DNA from 2 places in the Mycobacterium sp. Soil_C_30 genome. Region 1 is predicted to be linked to the other one. Evidence: riboswitches for the same ligand, from Rfam matches in the RefSeq annotation. Region 1 holds a riboswitch; the other holds the start of a gene.
The links. A riboswitch is a leader RNA that binds a small molecule or an ion and turns the genes downstream of it on or off. The one in region 1 is predicted to bind glycine.

Region 1 (7,629 bases):
ACCTGGTACCCGACCATGTGATCGTGCACCGGATGTTCCCACTGGCCGCTGACCACACTGTCGTCGAGTGCGACTGGCTGTACCTGCCGCATGTGGTCGAACAGGGCCGCGACGTGAGCCGGTCGGTGGAACTGTTCCACCGGGTCAACCAGCAGGACTTCGACGCCTGCGAGCGTTGCCAGCCGGCGATGGATTCGCGCACCTACCGTAATGGCGGTGTGCTGGTGCCCAGCGAGCACCACATCGGCGCCTTCCACGACTGGCTGAAGGCCAAGATCGCCCACTGAGTCACCTGACACGGCAACGGCTCCGGTTGAAAACCGGAGCCGTTGCTTTTGGGTTGTGTCAGTTCAGAACTGGCGGGCTCTGACTTGAACTCCACCTCGACCGGAGGACTCGTGCGTTCAACCGACGGGCGTTCTCGATTTCTGCCGGCGCGGCATTGGGTTCGGACCAGATGTTCGTGTTCTCCGTCGCTCTACGAATCTCTTCTCGATCTGCGTCTGGATCCTGCACGAATCGTTGGCTGTCAATCATTCGTAACCCGTTCTCTCGTGGACGGACCCCCGCAGCGCTACGAACAGCCGAGTCGGAGGTCGCGAGAAGCGGACTATCCCAGCTTCGAATTCCCCGACGAGCCCACGTCCGCATAGGAGGCGGTGGAAAGGAGGTAGTGCCCTACTCATGAGATCGGCCGACACGCAGAGCAGTGTCGATTTGTCAGTCACAGCAGCATGCAAACTGGAGGAGGAAGCAATGGCCGACGAAAAGCTCGAGATCGGCGATGAGGCTGCATCAGCGCTTGCGGTGGGACCGCGGCTACGGGTGGGGCCCGGCACCAATGTCCCGTTGCGACTCCGAACATCGGCGGTCGAAGAGTACGAAACCACTCATGGTGATGCCCTGGGTAGTCCGCGCGAACTCACCCCGGCAGCCGCCGTGGCGACGCCCCGCGCCGTCACCGCAGTTCGATTCACGAACTCGACCGGCAGGTCTATCTCTGTTGCCTACGGCCGCGCTCGACACGAATGCCAGGCAGAGTGTGGTGATCCGTGGGAAGTTCTGGGTTGGATCAACCTCGCGAGCGGGCAAAGTGCAGACCGCGCCAACCCTACGGGCACCCGTTGGTACTACTACTTCGCCCAAGACGGTTCAGGAACCAAATGGGACGGGAATTTCCCAGCGCAGGTTGTCCAGCGTGCGTTTGCTCGTTGCTGGTGTATAGGTTCGACGGACTCATTCACCGTTGGGATGGACGAAGTGGATCTCGTCGCCTTTCCTGGTGGTGTTGAGTTTACGCCCTGACCGGCGGTCGCCAGGGTGTCAATTCTGGTCCTCGTTCGGCACGCTGGTGCTTGGTACGAGGCCAATGCCCTCTTACCGAAGCGCGGTTGCTTTTGGGTTGTGGGGTTCAGAATTGGCGGCGCGTCAGCACTCGATGAAGTTCACCGGCACATTGACGGCCAGGCCGCCGGTGCTGGTCTCCTTGTACTTGGAGCTCATGTCCGCGCCGGTGGTGCGCATGGTCTCGATCACCTGGTCGAGGCTCACCCGGTGGGTGCCGTCGCCGCGCAGCGCCATGCGTGCGGCGTTGATGGCTTTGCCCGCTGAGATGGCGTTGCGCTCGATGCAGGGAATCTGGACCAGGCCCTCGATCGGATCACAGGTCAGGCCGAGGCTGTGCTCCATGGCGATTTCCGCGGCGTTCTCCACCTGTTCGGGTGTGCCGCCCAGGATTTCGGCCAGGCCCGCCGCCGCCATCGATGCCGCCGAGCCCACCTCGCCCTGGCAGCCGACCTCGGCCCCGGAGATGGACGCACGTTCCTTGTAGAGCGAGCCGATGGCGCCGGCGGCGAGCAGGAAGCGCACCGTGGTCTCGTCGCTGTCCTTCCTGCCCGCGGGGGTGTAGTGCATGGCGTAGTGCAGCACCGCCGGGACGATACCGGCCGCGCCGTTGGTGGGCGCGGTGACGATGCGCCCGCCGGAGGCGTTCTCCTCGTTGACGGCCAGTGCTACCAGGTTCACCCAGTCCTCGGCGAACTCCGGAAGCCGTTGCGGGTCTTCCTCGCTGAGGCGTTCATACCAGTCCTTGGCGCGGCGGCGGACCCGCAGTGCGCCCGGCAGCAAGCCGTCGCGGGCGATACCGCGTTGTTCGCATTCCACCATCACGTCGCGGATGTGCAGCAGCCGCCGGCGGATCTCGGCCTCACTTCTGCTGGCGCTTTCGATCTCGAGCATCAGCTCGCTGACGCTGCAACGCTTTTGGTGGCACAGTTCCAGCAGCTCCTTGGCCGAGCCGAAACCGTGTGCCGACGTGGCTGCGACGGTGGCGGGTTCGCGGCTCTCGGCCTCGGTGACGACGAACCCGCCGCCCACCGAGAAGTACGTCTCCCGGTGCAGTTCGGTGCCACCGGGCCCCAGCGCGGTGATGGTCATCCCGTTGGGGTGGAACGGCAACATGGTCAGCGGCCGGAGAATGAAATCACCCTCGGTGAGCGCGATTTCGCGGGCCCCGCCGAAGTTGATCCGGCCGGTGGCGCGCATGGCGTCGACCCGGCGCTCCATCTGCTCGGTACTGATCTCTTCCGGCAGAAGTCCTTCCAGCCCCAGCAGGACAGCGGTCATGGTGCCGTGACCCGCTCCGGTGGCGGCCAGCGAGCCGTACAGGTCGACACGGATGTCCCGGACGTCGTCGAAGGCGCCGAGGGTGTGCAGATCGGAGAGGAACCGCGCGGCGGCGCGCATGGGTCCCACGGTGTGCGAACTCGATGGGCCGATGCCAATCGAGAACAGCTCGAACACACTGATCGTCATGCGGTCACCGTCCTCGGCTTGTTGATCGACAGTTGATATATCAATGCTGAGTCCACGGTAGGCCAGCTGGGCGTGATGGTCAAGGTCACTGCCTCCGGGCGAGCGCGGCGACGGCCGAGACGACGAGCGCACGGTCAGCCCGGGTCAGCTGCGTGATCCGGTCGCCGTGCGCAGCGACGAGGGCGCGGAACTGCGCGTCGACGCCGGCCGGCGTCGTGCCGAATTCGAGGAAGGTGACGTCGTCGGGAGGACCTCCGTACGGCGTCCATGCCATTGCGAACTCCAGCAGTTGACGGTCATAGCTGTCCAGCGACGTGCATCTGGGTGTGGACAAGGTCGGTGTCGACAAGGCGGCCCCCGGTTCGGTCGCCTCGGCAGGTGCCGTGGCGATGTGGAACTCCCCGCTCTGTCCTGATACCTGAGAGATCTGGCGCACTCAGCGCCGTACACCTTCGGTCAGGCAATTCGGATTGCCTGTCTCCAGAGTTGCCTTCGCGCAACGGTACTGGGGCCTGAGAGATTCCCGGGGAGGATGTTGCTCCTTCGGCGCCTCGGTGTTCGAGGTTCTCCCGCCACGCGTCAACGGCTTTTCAATTGTGACGGGGGTAACGTACCGGGCTGCGCCGGCTTTGTCACGGGACGGGACCCACATCCGAGTGGCGACCCGGTAGGCGGGCCGCGTGTCGCTGCCCCGGGCCAGGGCCGCGGCGGGCGGCGAGCATGTCGGTGACGGCGCCGGTGACGAACGCATAGATCGCCTTGTGCAACACATCGATGAGAAGTTCTTTGCGCGGCCAGGTCTGTGGTGGCGCGCCGACACCTGTGGCGTTCTCCAGGATTTGGTCATTGGTAAGCCGCACCACGGCGAATTTCGCCGACGCCAGTGGGCCGCGTAACCCGACCTCCGACATGACCGCCCGCAGCACCCCGAGCAGGATGCCCTGCCCGTAATGCATGGCCCAGTTCCGCACCAGCGGCTGCTGCCCGGGTTGTTCGGACATCCCGGTGAGGCGCTCGAGCGTGCGGGCAGGCACATGCGAGTTCGGCCGGCCCGTGATCCGCTGCTCGAGCTTTTCCCCGACCGTCATCACCGCCACCCCGGCCGCACCGGCGACGAGGCCTTCCCCCACAGCGTTTCTCAGCATGGCGCGCGGGTACCCGGGCGCGATCCCACCAAACGATCGGCACTCATGACTGCGGAACCCCGGTAGAGCAGTCGGTGCTCAGCGGGGCGCTACTGGGCGTGGCGGGGCGACGCCGGCCTCACACTGTGTCGGGCAGCTTGGTCCCGGTCGCCAACTCCGCGTACTGGCGCATCAGCCGCAGGGCGGTGCTGCGGCTGATCTCGGGGTCGCGCGCCACGATGCGGTAGCCGAAGTAGTCCTCCATCGACATCAGCGTCATCCCGATGTCGCGGGCAGGGGAGCGGAGCGTGAATGCCCCGGCCTCGGCGCCGTCGTTGAGGAGGTCGGTGTAGAGGTCCACCTGCCGGTGGTAGATGCCCTGGACGTCCCGGCGCTGGTCGAGTTCGAACCCGGCCGCCAGCACGGCGCGCCAGATCGCTCGCCACTCGGCGTCCTCGGGTCCGCTCGGCAGTCCCGCGGCGATGGTCAGCGCCAGTTGGTGGTGGATGTCGCGGGCGCGGCGACCGAGTTCGAGCCGCTCGTCGAAGAACCGGACGTCGGAGCGCAGCGCCAGCTCACTGAGCAGCTGGGGCATGTCCTTGAAGTAGTAGCGCACCGCGTTGGTGGTCAGCCCCAGTTCGGCGGCGACGTCGGCGAGCTTGAGCGTGGCCAGGTCGTAGCGCTCGATCAGGGCGATCGCTGCGTCCATGATTTCGGCACGTCGCTCTACCTGCCGGTTCGGCCTCGCCACTGCTGGGCTCCTCTCGCGGATTCGGACCAATTTTGCCGTTCCTGTTGCGTGACTGCTCACCCGGGCGCATAGTTCTTTTCCAATTAGGAAAATAACTCTTGAACGAAGAGAAAACCATGCGTGCCAGAGATCTCGGCGTGGTCATCGGTGAACATCCAACCGGACCGTACAACGCCATCACCGACGTGGGGGGTGTCCGGGTCGGACACACCACCGTGCAGGGCGACGGAATCAACACCGGCGTCACCGTCGTCATCCCGCATTACGACATCTGGACCGAACCGGTATTTGCCGGTTCGCACCGTCTCAACGGCAGCGGCGAGCTGACCGGCCTGGAGTGGATCCGGGAGTCCGGCGAGCTCACCACCGCCATCGGCCTGACCAACACCCACAGCGTCGGCGTGGTGCGCGACGAGTTGGTGGCCGAGCAGGTGCGGGTTCGCGGTGACGGCGTGTACTGGTCGCTGCCGGTGGTGGGGGAGACCTACGACGGACTCCTCAACGACATCAACGGCTTCCATGTCCGGCCGGAGCATGTGCGCGCCGCGCTGGCGTCGGCATCGGGCGGCGCGGTGGCCGAAGGCAATGTCGGCGGCGGCACCGGCATGATCTGCCACGGCTTCAAAGGTGGCATCGGCACCGCCTCGCGCACCTTCGGCGACTACACCGTGGGCGTCCTCGTGCAGGCCAACCACGGCCGGCGCGAACGCCTGCAGATCAACGGTGTACCCGTCGGCGCCCGGATCGGCGCCGAACAGGTGCCGCTGCCCGATTACCCGGCCCGGTTCGAGCCGGGATCGGGGTCGATCATCGTCATCGTCGCCACCGACGCCCCGCTGTTGCCCCATCAGTGCCAGCGGCTGGCGCAGCGCGCATCGCTGGCCGTCGGTCGCGTCGGCGGCACAGGCGAGCAGTACAGCGGCGATCTGATGCTGGCGTTCTCCACCGGTAACCGCGGCATCCCGCCCTACGCCTGGGACGAAGACGTCGCGGTCGCCCAGCGCGAGGTCCCCGTGCGAATGGTGGTTCCGCAGTTGATGACCCGACTGTTCGACCTGACCATCGAGGCCACCGAAGAAGCGATCGTCAACACCCTCGTCGCTGCTGAAACCCTGACCGGCCACCGCGGATACACCGCGCACGCCATCGACCACACCCTGCTCACCGCACTATTTCAGGAGAACTGATGAACGCACCCACCCAGACCGAAGGGCGGCGCCTCACCGGGCATCTCGGCCCCATCGGCATCGTCTTCATGGTCGTGGCCGCGGCCGCCCCGCTGACGGTGATCGGCGGCAACATGCCGCTGGCCATGGGGCTGGGCAATGGCGCCGGCGCCCCCGTCGGCTTCGCCATCGCCGCGCTGGTGCTGCTGGTGTTCTCCGTCGGGTTCGTGACGATGACGCCCTACGTGCCCGAAGCCGGGGCCTTCTTCTCCTACGTCACCGTCGGGCTCGGCGAACGGATGGGTAAGGGCGTCGCGGTGGTGGCGCTGATCGCGTACACCGCCATCCAGATCGGCATCTACGGCTACATCGGCTGGGCCATCAGCGATACGGTCGCCTTCTACAACGGACCCGTAATCCCTTGGCCGGTCTACTCTTTCGTGATCCTCGCGATCGTCGCCGTACTCGGTTACCGGCACATCGAACTGAGCGCCAAGGTGCTCGGCGTGGCACTGGCGCTCGAGATCGGCATCGTCGTGGTGCTCGACCTGGTGATGGTGGCCAACCCGGGCCCGTCCGGCATCACCTTCGCCTCCTTCGATCCGGCCGTGTTCACCCAGGGCACCATCGGCATCGCCATCCTGTTCGCCCTCACCGGGTTCATCGGCTTCGAAGCCACCGCGGTGTTCCGAGACGAGGCGCGTGACCCCGAGCGCACCATCCCGATTGCCACCTACGCCGCCGTCATCATCATCGGCCTGTTCTACGCCATCACCGTGTGGGCGTTCGTGGTCGCGATCGGGCCCGACAACGTGACGGCCGTGGCGAATCAGACCCTCGACGGCGAGGGCAACATGCTGCTGGACACCACTGCCTCGATGCTGGGGACCATCGGCCGCGACATCGTGAACGTGCTGCTGCTGACCAGCCTGTTCGCCTGCGTGCTGTCGTTCCACAACGTGATCGCGCGGTATCAGTTCGTGCTGGCGCGCAAGGGCCTGTTCCCGCAGCGGCTGGCCGCGGTGCACGAGTCACATGACTCGCCGGCGTTCTCGTCGCTGGTGCAGACCGTGACGGCGGCCATCATCGTCGGGATCCTCGCGGTGCTGGGTATCGACCCGCTGGTCGGCGTATTCGGCTCGATGGCCGGCGTGGCCACCGTCGGCATGGTGATCCTGATGCTCACCACCTCGATCGCGGTGCTGGCGTTCTTCCTGCGTAACCGGGACCGGGTGTCCGGCGTGTTCCAGACGCGCATCGCGCCCGCCGTGGCCGTGCTCGGCTTGCTGGGCAGCCTGTGGCTGGTGCTGTCGAACTTCACGCTCGTCACCGGTGGCAGCGTCACTCTGAGCACCATCCTGGCGGCCATTCCGTTCGTCGGGCTGGTGGTCGGTGCGCTGGCGTGGAAGCCTTCGACGTCGATATCTACCCGCGTGAACTGACTCTGGTTTGAGACTGCGGTGACGCCGGTGTTTGGCGGGGTCACGTCCGGACGTGGCCGCAGTATCAATCAGACGCATCGAGGTCAACGGCGGCGCGCCTCGCGGATCCGTTTGGCAGGGCTGCGTGGCCGCGTGCGAAGATAGCGGCCGCGCAGACGCGCCACGGGGCGGTAGCTCAGTTGGTTAGAGCCGGGGACTCATAATCCCTTGGTCGCGGGTTCGAGCCCCGCCCGCCCTACAAAGGCCGTGTATTGCTTCGGTTGATGCTGGTCGTTTCTGTTTCGGGTGATGCCTGACAGTTGTGTCGGTTGATCCTTGACACTCCCTTGATG
Region 2 (7,629 bases), on a different contig from region 1:
CGAGGTCGCCAATCACGCCGGACAACGCGACCTGGTGGTCGGCGAACGCCTGCTGATCCCGGACCTGCAGAACGTCGGGCATCACACCGTGGTGGCCGGCGAGAACCCCCGCAATCTCGCCGAGCGCTGGTACGGCGAACAGGGATTGTGGCCGATCATCACCGTCGCCAACCACCTCGGCGACCAGGATCCCGCCGTCGGCACCGTTCTCATCCAGCCACGGCTCAACAGGCGGCATCACGTCGCCGCCGGCGACACTCTGTGGGAACTCGCCACCGACCAGTACGGCGACCACGACGTCGCCACCAGGGTCGCGCTGGTGGCCGCCGCCAACCGGATCACCAACCCCGATCACCTCAGCGTGGGACAGGTGATCTTCTTCCCGTCGCTGGGGTGAACTCCACGCTCAGCGCGCGTCAGGCGAACGCCTCCACGGGCGGGCACGAGCACACCAGGTTGCGGTCGCCGTAGGCGCCGTCGATGCGCCGCACCGGCGGCCACACCTTGGGCCGGTAGTTCTTGCCCAGCGGATAGGCCGCTTCCTCGCGGGTGTAGGGGTGTTCCCACTTGTCGACGAGCAGGCACTCCGCGGTATGCGGGGCATTGCGCAGCGGGTTGTCCTCTTTTGCCCACTGGCCCGAGCCCACCTTGTCGATCTCGGCCTTGATGGCGATCATGGCCTCGCAGAACGCGTCAACTTCGGCCAGCGATTCACTCTCGGTGGGTTCCACCATCAGCGTCCCCGCCACCGGGAAGCTCATGGTCGGAGCATGAAAACCGTAGTCCGCCAAGCGTTTTGCCACATCGTCGACGGTGACGCCGGTGGTCTTGGTGATGCCGCGCAGGTCGAGAATGCACTCGTGGGCCACCATGCCGTTCTCGCCCGTGTAGAGCACGGGGTAGTACTCGTCGAGGCGGCGGGCGATGTAGTTGGCCGACGCGATCGCCGTCAGCGTGGCGGCCCGCAACCCGTCGGCACCCATCATCGCGATGTAGGCCCACGTGATCGGCAGGATCGACGCCGACCCGTACGGCGCCGCCGACACCACGTGACCGGTCGGCAGTTCCGGGGCCAGCGGGTGACCGGGCAGGAACTCCGCCAGATGTGAGCGCACCGCCACCGGTCCGACGCCGGGTCCGCCGCCACCGTGCGGGATGCAGAACGTCTTGTGCAGGTTGAGGTGGCTGACGTCGCCGCCGAACTTGCCCGGCCGGGCCAGACCGACCAAGGCGTTGAGGTTGGCGCCGTCGACGTAGACCTGGCCGCCGGCGTCGTGCACCGCGGCGCAGATCTCCTCGACGTCGTGTTCGTAAACGCCGTGGGTGGACGGGTAGGTGATCATCAGCGCTGCGAGGTTCTCCGCGTGCTCGGCCACCTTGGCGCGCAGATCGTCGAGGTCGACGTCGCCGTTGGTCCGGCAGGCCACCACCACGACGCGCATGCCGGCCAGGGCCGCCGACGCGGCGTTGGTGCCGTGCGCACTCGACGGGATGAGACACACATCGCGGTGACTCTCACCGCGGCTGGCGTGGTAATCGTGGATCGCCAGCAGCCCGGCGTACTCCCCCTGCGAGCCGGCGTTGGGCTGCAGCGAGACCGCGTCGTAGCCGGTGACGGCCACCAGCCAGGCTTCCACCTCGGCGATCAGGGTGCGCAGGCCTGCGCTGTCGCCGGCCGGGGCGAACGGGTGCTGGCGGGAGAACTCCGGCCAGGTGACGGATTCCATCTCGGCCGCGGCGTTGAGCTTCATGGTGCACGAGCCGAGCGGGATCATCGTGCGGTCCAGTGCCAGGTCCTTGTCGGCGAGTGACCGCAGGTAGCGCATCATCGCCGTCTCGGTGCGGTAGGTGGTGAACGCCGGATGCGTCAGGAACTCCGAGGTCCGGGTCTCGATGTCGACCGGCTCGGCGTCGGCGGCGGACACGCCGAAGGCCTGCAGCACCGATGCCACGTGGGCGTCGGTGGTGGCTTCGTCACATGCCACCGACACGTGGTCGGCGTCCACCCGCCACAGGTTGATGCCCAGCGCCTTGGCCGCGGCCACCACCTCGTCGGCGCGGCCCGGCACCGATGCGAGCACGGTGTCGAAGAACGTGTCATGCACCAGCGCATCGCCGAGGGCGGCCGCCACCCGCGCGGCGTGCCCGTGCACCCGCCGGGCGATACCGGTCAACCCTTCGGCGCCGTGATAGCTGGCGTACATCGCGGCCATCACGGCCAAGAGCACCTGCGCGGTACAGATGTTGCTGGTGGCCTTGTCGCGGCGGATGTGCTGCTCGCGGGTCTGCAGCGACAACCGGTACGCCGGAGCGCCGTCGGCATCCACCGAGACCCCGACCAGCCGGCCCGGCAGCTGGCGGGCCTGCTTGGTGGCCACGGCGAGGTAACCGGCATGCGGGCCGCCGAATCCCATCGGCACGCCGAAGCGCTGCGCACTGCCGAACGCCACGTCGGCACCGATCTCTCCGGGCGGAGCCACCAGCGTCATGGCCAGCAGATCGGCACCCAGGGCCACCAGCGCGCCGCGTTCGTGGGCCTGCTTGATCAACGCGGACCAGTCGGTGATGCGTCCGCTGGCGCCGGGCAGTTGCGCGATGACGCCGAAGAAATCACCCTCGGGCAGACCCTCGCGCAGGTCAGCGGTGACGATCTCGATGTTGAGCGGCCGCGCCCGGGTGGCCAGCACGGCAGCGGTCTGCGGGAAGACGTCGACGTCGACGGCCAGGCGGGTCGCCTTGCCGCGAGCGGCGCGCTGCATCAGCGTCATCGCCTCGGCCGCGGCGGTGGCCTCGTCGAGCATCGAGGCATTGGCGATGTCGAGTCCGGTGAGGTCGGCGACCATGGTCTGGAAGTTCAGCAGCGCTTCGAGGCGGCCCTGGCTGATCTCCGGTTGGTACGGCGTGTAGGCCGTGTACCAGGCCGGGTTCTCCATGATGTTGCGCAGCAAGACCGGCGGGGTGAGCGTGTCGTAGTAGCCCTGCCCGATCATCGAGACCGCGACGGTGTTGGCGTCGGCCATGGCGCGCAGCTGGGCCAGGGCCTCGTGCTCGGACACCGCGGGCGGCAGCTTGTCGAGACCCGGCGCCACCCCGTCGGCGTCCAGTGCGTCGAGGATGCCGGCCGGAAGCGCCTTGGCCGCAAGCTCGTCGAGGGATTGCACACCGATGACACTGAGCATGGTGTCGATATCGGCGGCGCCGGGGCCGATGTGCCGATCGGCGAATTTCGGGGCGCTGTCGTTGAACAGCGCGTCATCGGAGAGGGCCAACACGAACTCCTAGGCAGCAGGACGAACTATCGCGTCCTCCCCCTCTGTCGTCGACCCGAACCGGGCTGCCTGAGAGATTCGGCCGATCAGGCCTTTCCCCATGGGCGGGTGCGCGCACCGCTTTCCAGAGGCATCGTGGTCTGACGCGGTCCGGGGGCCTGAGAGGTTGACGGAGAGGTGTTGCTCCTTCGGCGTCTGTGGCTGGCGGTCACAGAACTCTCCCGCGAGAGGGCGATGCAACTGCGATACTACCGCCCGGCGAGATCGAGCGCCGTCCATGCCAGTGCGGTGGCACCGTCGCGCAGTGCGGCCTCCGCCTGCGGCCCCACCGCGGCGTCGGCGAACTCACGTTGATGGTTGACCGCGGGCAGGGAACCGATGCCCAGATACGGGTGGATGGCGCGCACCACCTGCGACACATTGCCCATGTCGGTCGACGCCGACGCCATGGCCCCCGCCCCTTCCGGCGGCTCGACGCTCATATCCCGACCCAGCGCGGCCGCGTTCGCGACGAACAGGTCCAGGATCTCGTCGTCGGTGCGGAATTCCGAGTAGGGCGCGGACTCCAACTCGATGTCGAGATCACAGCCACTGCCCAGGGCACCGGCCTGGAAGCAGGCGCGGATCCGCTTCTCGATGCCGGTCAGCTCGGCGAGTGTGCGGGCACGGACATACCAGCGGCCTGACGCCGAGTCGGGGATGGCGTTGGGCGCCGACCCCGCTGAGGTCACCACCCCGTGGACCCGCACCGTCGCCGGCAGCTGCTGGCGCAGCAGGCCGATCGCCACCTGCGCCACGGTGAACGCATCGGCAGCGTTGACCCCCAGATGCGGATAGGCCCCCGCGTGGGCGCTGACACCCCGATACGTGACACGCCAGTGCGCCACCGCCATCGGCTCGGCCCGCGGGGCGTCAACCGGCCCCGGATGAATCATCAGCGCGGCGTCCAGGCCGTCGAACTCACCGGCCTCCAGCATCACGATCTTGCCGCCGCCGCCCTCTTCGGCCGGCGTGCCCAGGACGTGCACGGTGAGGCCCTGGCCGCGGTCGGCCTCCTGCACCATCAGCGCCGCCCCGATGGCCGACGCGGCGATCAGGTTGTGCCCGCAGGCGTGGCCGAGCCCGGGCAGCGCGTCGTATTCGGCCACGAAAGCGACGTGCAACGGGCCGGTGCCGGCGCGAGCGTGAAACGCGGTGTCGAGTCCCCCGGCGCGGTGGTCGACGCGGAAACCGCGATCGGCCAGCAGCCCGGTCAGCATCCGGTGCGCCCGCACCTCGTGCCACGCCAGTTCGGGGTCGGCATGCAGGGCGGTACTGACCCCGCGCACCAGCTCCCAGTTGCGCCGCAGGTGATCGCCGGCGGCCGCCTTGGGCTCAGAGATCACCGGGGACCCCGAAACTGGGCGCAGCCGACGGGTCCAGGGCACGCCGCACGTAGTCGTCGCGCTGGGGTTCCCAGACCTCCCACAGTTCGGCCAGCCGGGTGTAGGGATCTTCGTCCCAGTCCACGCGCAGGGTGGTCTCCGGCCAAGCGACCTCCCGATAGACCAACAGGCCCGCGGAATACACCGGACCCTCCTCTCCGCCGGCGGTCAGCGCGGCGTTGAGCCCGGCCAACAGGCGGGCTTCGAACTCGTCGGCCCCCGAGGTCTCGTAGCCACGGATCAGCTCGGTGATGGTCGCCGGCCCGGCAAGCATGTTGCCGGCCGCCACCACGCCGTCACCGGCCACGTGGTGATGCACACCGAGCGCCCCGGCCCCGCTGTAGGCCGCGGTGCGCCCGGCCGCGTCGAGCACGGTCAACTGCCGGTAGTCGCGCAAAGCGTGGTCGGCCACCACAGCGGTCATCGCGGCCTGCGGCTCGGCGCCTTCGGCGAGCCGGTCCAGCAGCTGCCCACCCAGCCGGGGATCGGTGACGTTCTGGCTGGCGGCGGCGCCCAGGCCCGGGCGAATGTTGAGGCACCGGGACGCCACCGCCGGCGAGGACGAGGCGATGATCATGCCGAACGCTCCGGTGTCGCGGTCCAGCGCCGCCATCGAGAACGTCATGACGCCCCCTGCTTCACGGCGATCACGTCCACCTCGACCAGCCACTCGGGCCGGGCCAGCGCACTGACCACCACCCCGGTCGACACCGGGTGCACCCCCTCGAGCCAGCGTCCTACCACGCGGTACACGCTCTCCCGATATCGCGGATCGACAAGGTAGATCGTCACTTTGACGATGTCGGCGACAGAAGAGTCCGCCTCGTCGAGCAGCGCGGCGATGTTGGACATCGCCTGCTCGGTCTGGGCGGCCACGTCGCCGACACCGACGTTGCGCCCGGTGTCGAGATCCTGCCCGATCTGCCCGCGCAGATAGATGGTGTCGCCGGCGACGACGGCCTGGCACAGGTCATTGTCGAGATTCTGTTCGGGGTAGGTGTCCTTGGTGTTGAACGGACGGATCCGCCGGTGGGTCATGCGCCGCCCACCCGGTCGGACAGCTCGGCAGCGGACCTGACCAGATCGAGTGCGTTGTCGTAGTCGAAGTTGCGGTACACGGCTTGGTAATGGGCGAACGGCGGCGCCTGGGCGAACAGTTGGAAGGTCAGCCGGTGACCGGCGTAATCGCTGTTGAGCAGATCCCGGGCGAATGCCAGCAGCTTGCGCCGATCGTCGGCCTGCCAGTCATCGTTGATCGAGTAGAACTTCTCCAGCCAGGGGCTTGCACCGGGGTGGGCGAACGTGGCCGAGTCCGGCGTGATGCAGATCTGCCCCCCACAGAGTTCGCGGGCGAGGTGGATCATCTGCGGCAGCTGCGTCTGAGCCCAGACCCGCCCCGCATACAGCAGCGACTGGTTGGGCATCAGCAGACCGCCGGGACTGGTCTCGGCGGTGGCGATGGAGGCCGTCAGGTGCGCCTCGATACCCTCGCGGTAGCACGCCAACATCGCCAGCTTCTCCTGTACGGCGGGGTTCTTGTCCAATCCCGTCTGCCGGACGTTGAACAGGGCAGCACCGATCATCAGGTCCGCGAACCGGATCGAGCGGTGGACGTAGGGCAGCGCGCTGTAGCGGTGCAGGCAGCTGCGCACGAACGTCGCTGCCCTGGTGTGCCGGTAGAACAGGATGTCGTCCCACGGGATGAGTACATTGTCGAAGATCACCAGGGACTCCACCTCATCCACCCGGTTCGACAGTGGATAGTCCGCCGCATCGCGGCGGCCGGCAAAACCGGTGCGGCAGATGAACTTCAGATTGGGCGCATTGAGGTCGGCGATGAAACCGACGGCGTAATCGGAGAGCTTGTCATCGCCCCAGTTGGCGATGGTGGGCTTGGTGTAGGCCTGGGTCGCGTACGGCGCGGCGGTCTCGTATTTGGCGCCTCGGACGATGATGCCTTCGTCGGTTTCGCGGACGACGTGCAGCAGCATGTCGGGATCCTGGTCCTGCGGGCGCTTCGACCGATCACCTTTGGGGTCGGTGTTGGCCGAGATGTGGAACGGGTCCCCGGTGGCGGCTTTCTGGACGTGGCGGCGGATGTTCTCGGCGAAACGTGGATCCACTTCGTTGAGCACATCCTGGCCGTCGTAGAGCGCCCACATCTCGCCGACGGTCTCGTCGCCGACGCGGGTGACCACGCCGCGCACCTCGTCGAGCACGAGATCGATAGCCGCACGCTTGTCGTGCCAGTCTTGTTGTGTCAGAGGCAGCTTGTTCGCGACCGCGTTGCGCTCACCGTTGTCGTCGACATAGGTCATGACCTCCTGGCTGGCCGCTTCGTGAGCCAGATCGTAGATGCGAGACCGGATGTCGATGATCGGGGCGAACATCGGATGCTTGGTGACATCGTGCACCTGCTCGCCGTCGATGTAGATTTCGCGCCCGGTGTTGATGCTGTCCCGGTACTCCTCGCCGGTCTTGATCATCTGCGATGTCCTTCCGTGTGGTGCGCCGCCAGGGCGCGGTAGTTGCCGCGAAGGTGCAGCAGCGGTTCGGCGTCGGTGTGCACAACGTGGCGCACCTGACCGAGATACAGGTGATGCGAGCCCACAGCCGTGACACTGTGCAGCTCACATTCGAAGGCGGCCACGCTGGCGGTGAAGACCGGCAGGCCGTTGAGACCGTCACGCCACTCTTCGTCGAGAAACGTGAACGCGGGGCGACCGGGATGCTGACGCCCGGCGAAACTGTCTGCGGCGCCGCGCTGCTCGTAGCCGAGCAACGAGACATTGAACGCACCTGTGGAGCGGATCGCCGCATTGATGGGGCTGCGCCGGTTGATGCAGACGCCGAGAACCGCCGGCTCGTCGGACACTCTGCTCACCGCGGAAACCGTCTGCCCCCACCGGGCCTCCTGTGCGCAGGTGGTGACGATG

Region 2: it holds a riboswitch for glycine, as region 1 does, so the genes downstream of both, gcvP (aminomethyl-transferring glycine dehydrogenase) here and AC3A6P_RS01240 (hypothetical protein) in region 1, are expected to answer to the same signal.

Annotation. Positions count from the first base shown of each region.
Region 1 is NZ_JBDGJH010000001.1:279,650-287,278, forward strand. Features, by position in the region: gene AC3A6P_RS01225 (aromatic ring-hydroxylating oxygenase subunit alpha) at 1-287, shown strand, start outside; gene AC3A6P_RS01230 (hypothetical protein) at 685-1,305, shown strand; gene AC3A6P_RS01235 (L-serine ammonia-lyase) at 1,429-2,814, opposite strand; gene AC3A6P_RS01240 (hypothetical protein) at 2,900-3,250, opposite strand; glycine riboswitch at 3,212-3,303, opposite strand; glycine riboswitch at 3,305-3,396, opposite strand; gene AC3A6P_RS01245 (hypothetical protein) at 3,447-3,959, opposite strand; gene AC3A6P_RS01250 (TetR family transcriptional regulator) at 4,078-4,647, opposite strand; gene AC3A6P_RS01255 (DmpA family aminopeptidase) at 4,806-5,876, shown strand; gene AC3A6P_RS01260 (APC family permease) at 5,876-7,297, shown strand; tRNA gene AC3A6P_RS01265 (tRNA-Ile) at 7,462-7,535, shown strand.
Region 2 is NZ_JBDGJH010000018.1:136,410-144,038, reverse strand. Features, by position in the region: gene AC3A6P_RS26995 (LysM peptidoglycan-binding domain-containing protein) at 1-397, shown strand, start outside; gene gcvP (aminomethyl-transferring glycine dehydrogenase) at 417-3,248, opposite strand; glycine riboswitch at 3,304-3,405, opposite strand; glycine riboswitch at 3,406-3,503, opposite strand; gene AC3A6P_RS26985 (M20 family metallopeptidase) at 3,518-4,654, opposite strand; gene AC3A6P_RS26980 (DUF1028 domain-containing protein) at 4,644-5,318, opposite strand; gene AC3A6P_RS26975 (RidA family protein) at 5,315-5,731, opposite strand; gene AC3A6P_RS26970 (4-hydroxyphenylacetate 3-hydroxylase family protein) at 5,728-7,179, opposite strand; gene AC3A6P_RS26965 (flavin reductase family protein) at 7,176-7,629, opposite strand, start outside.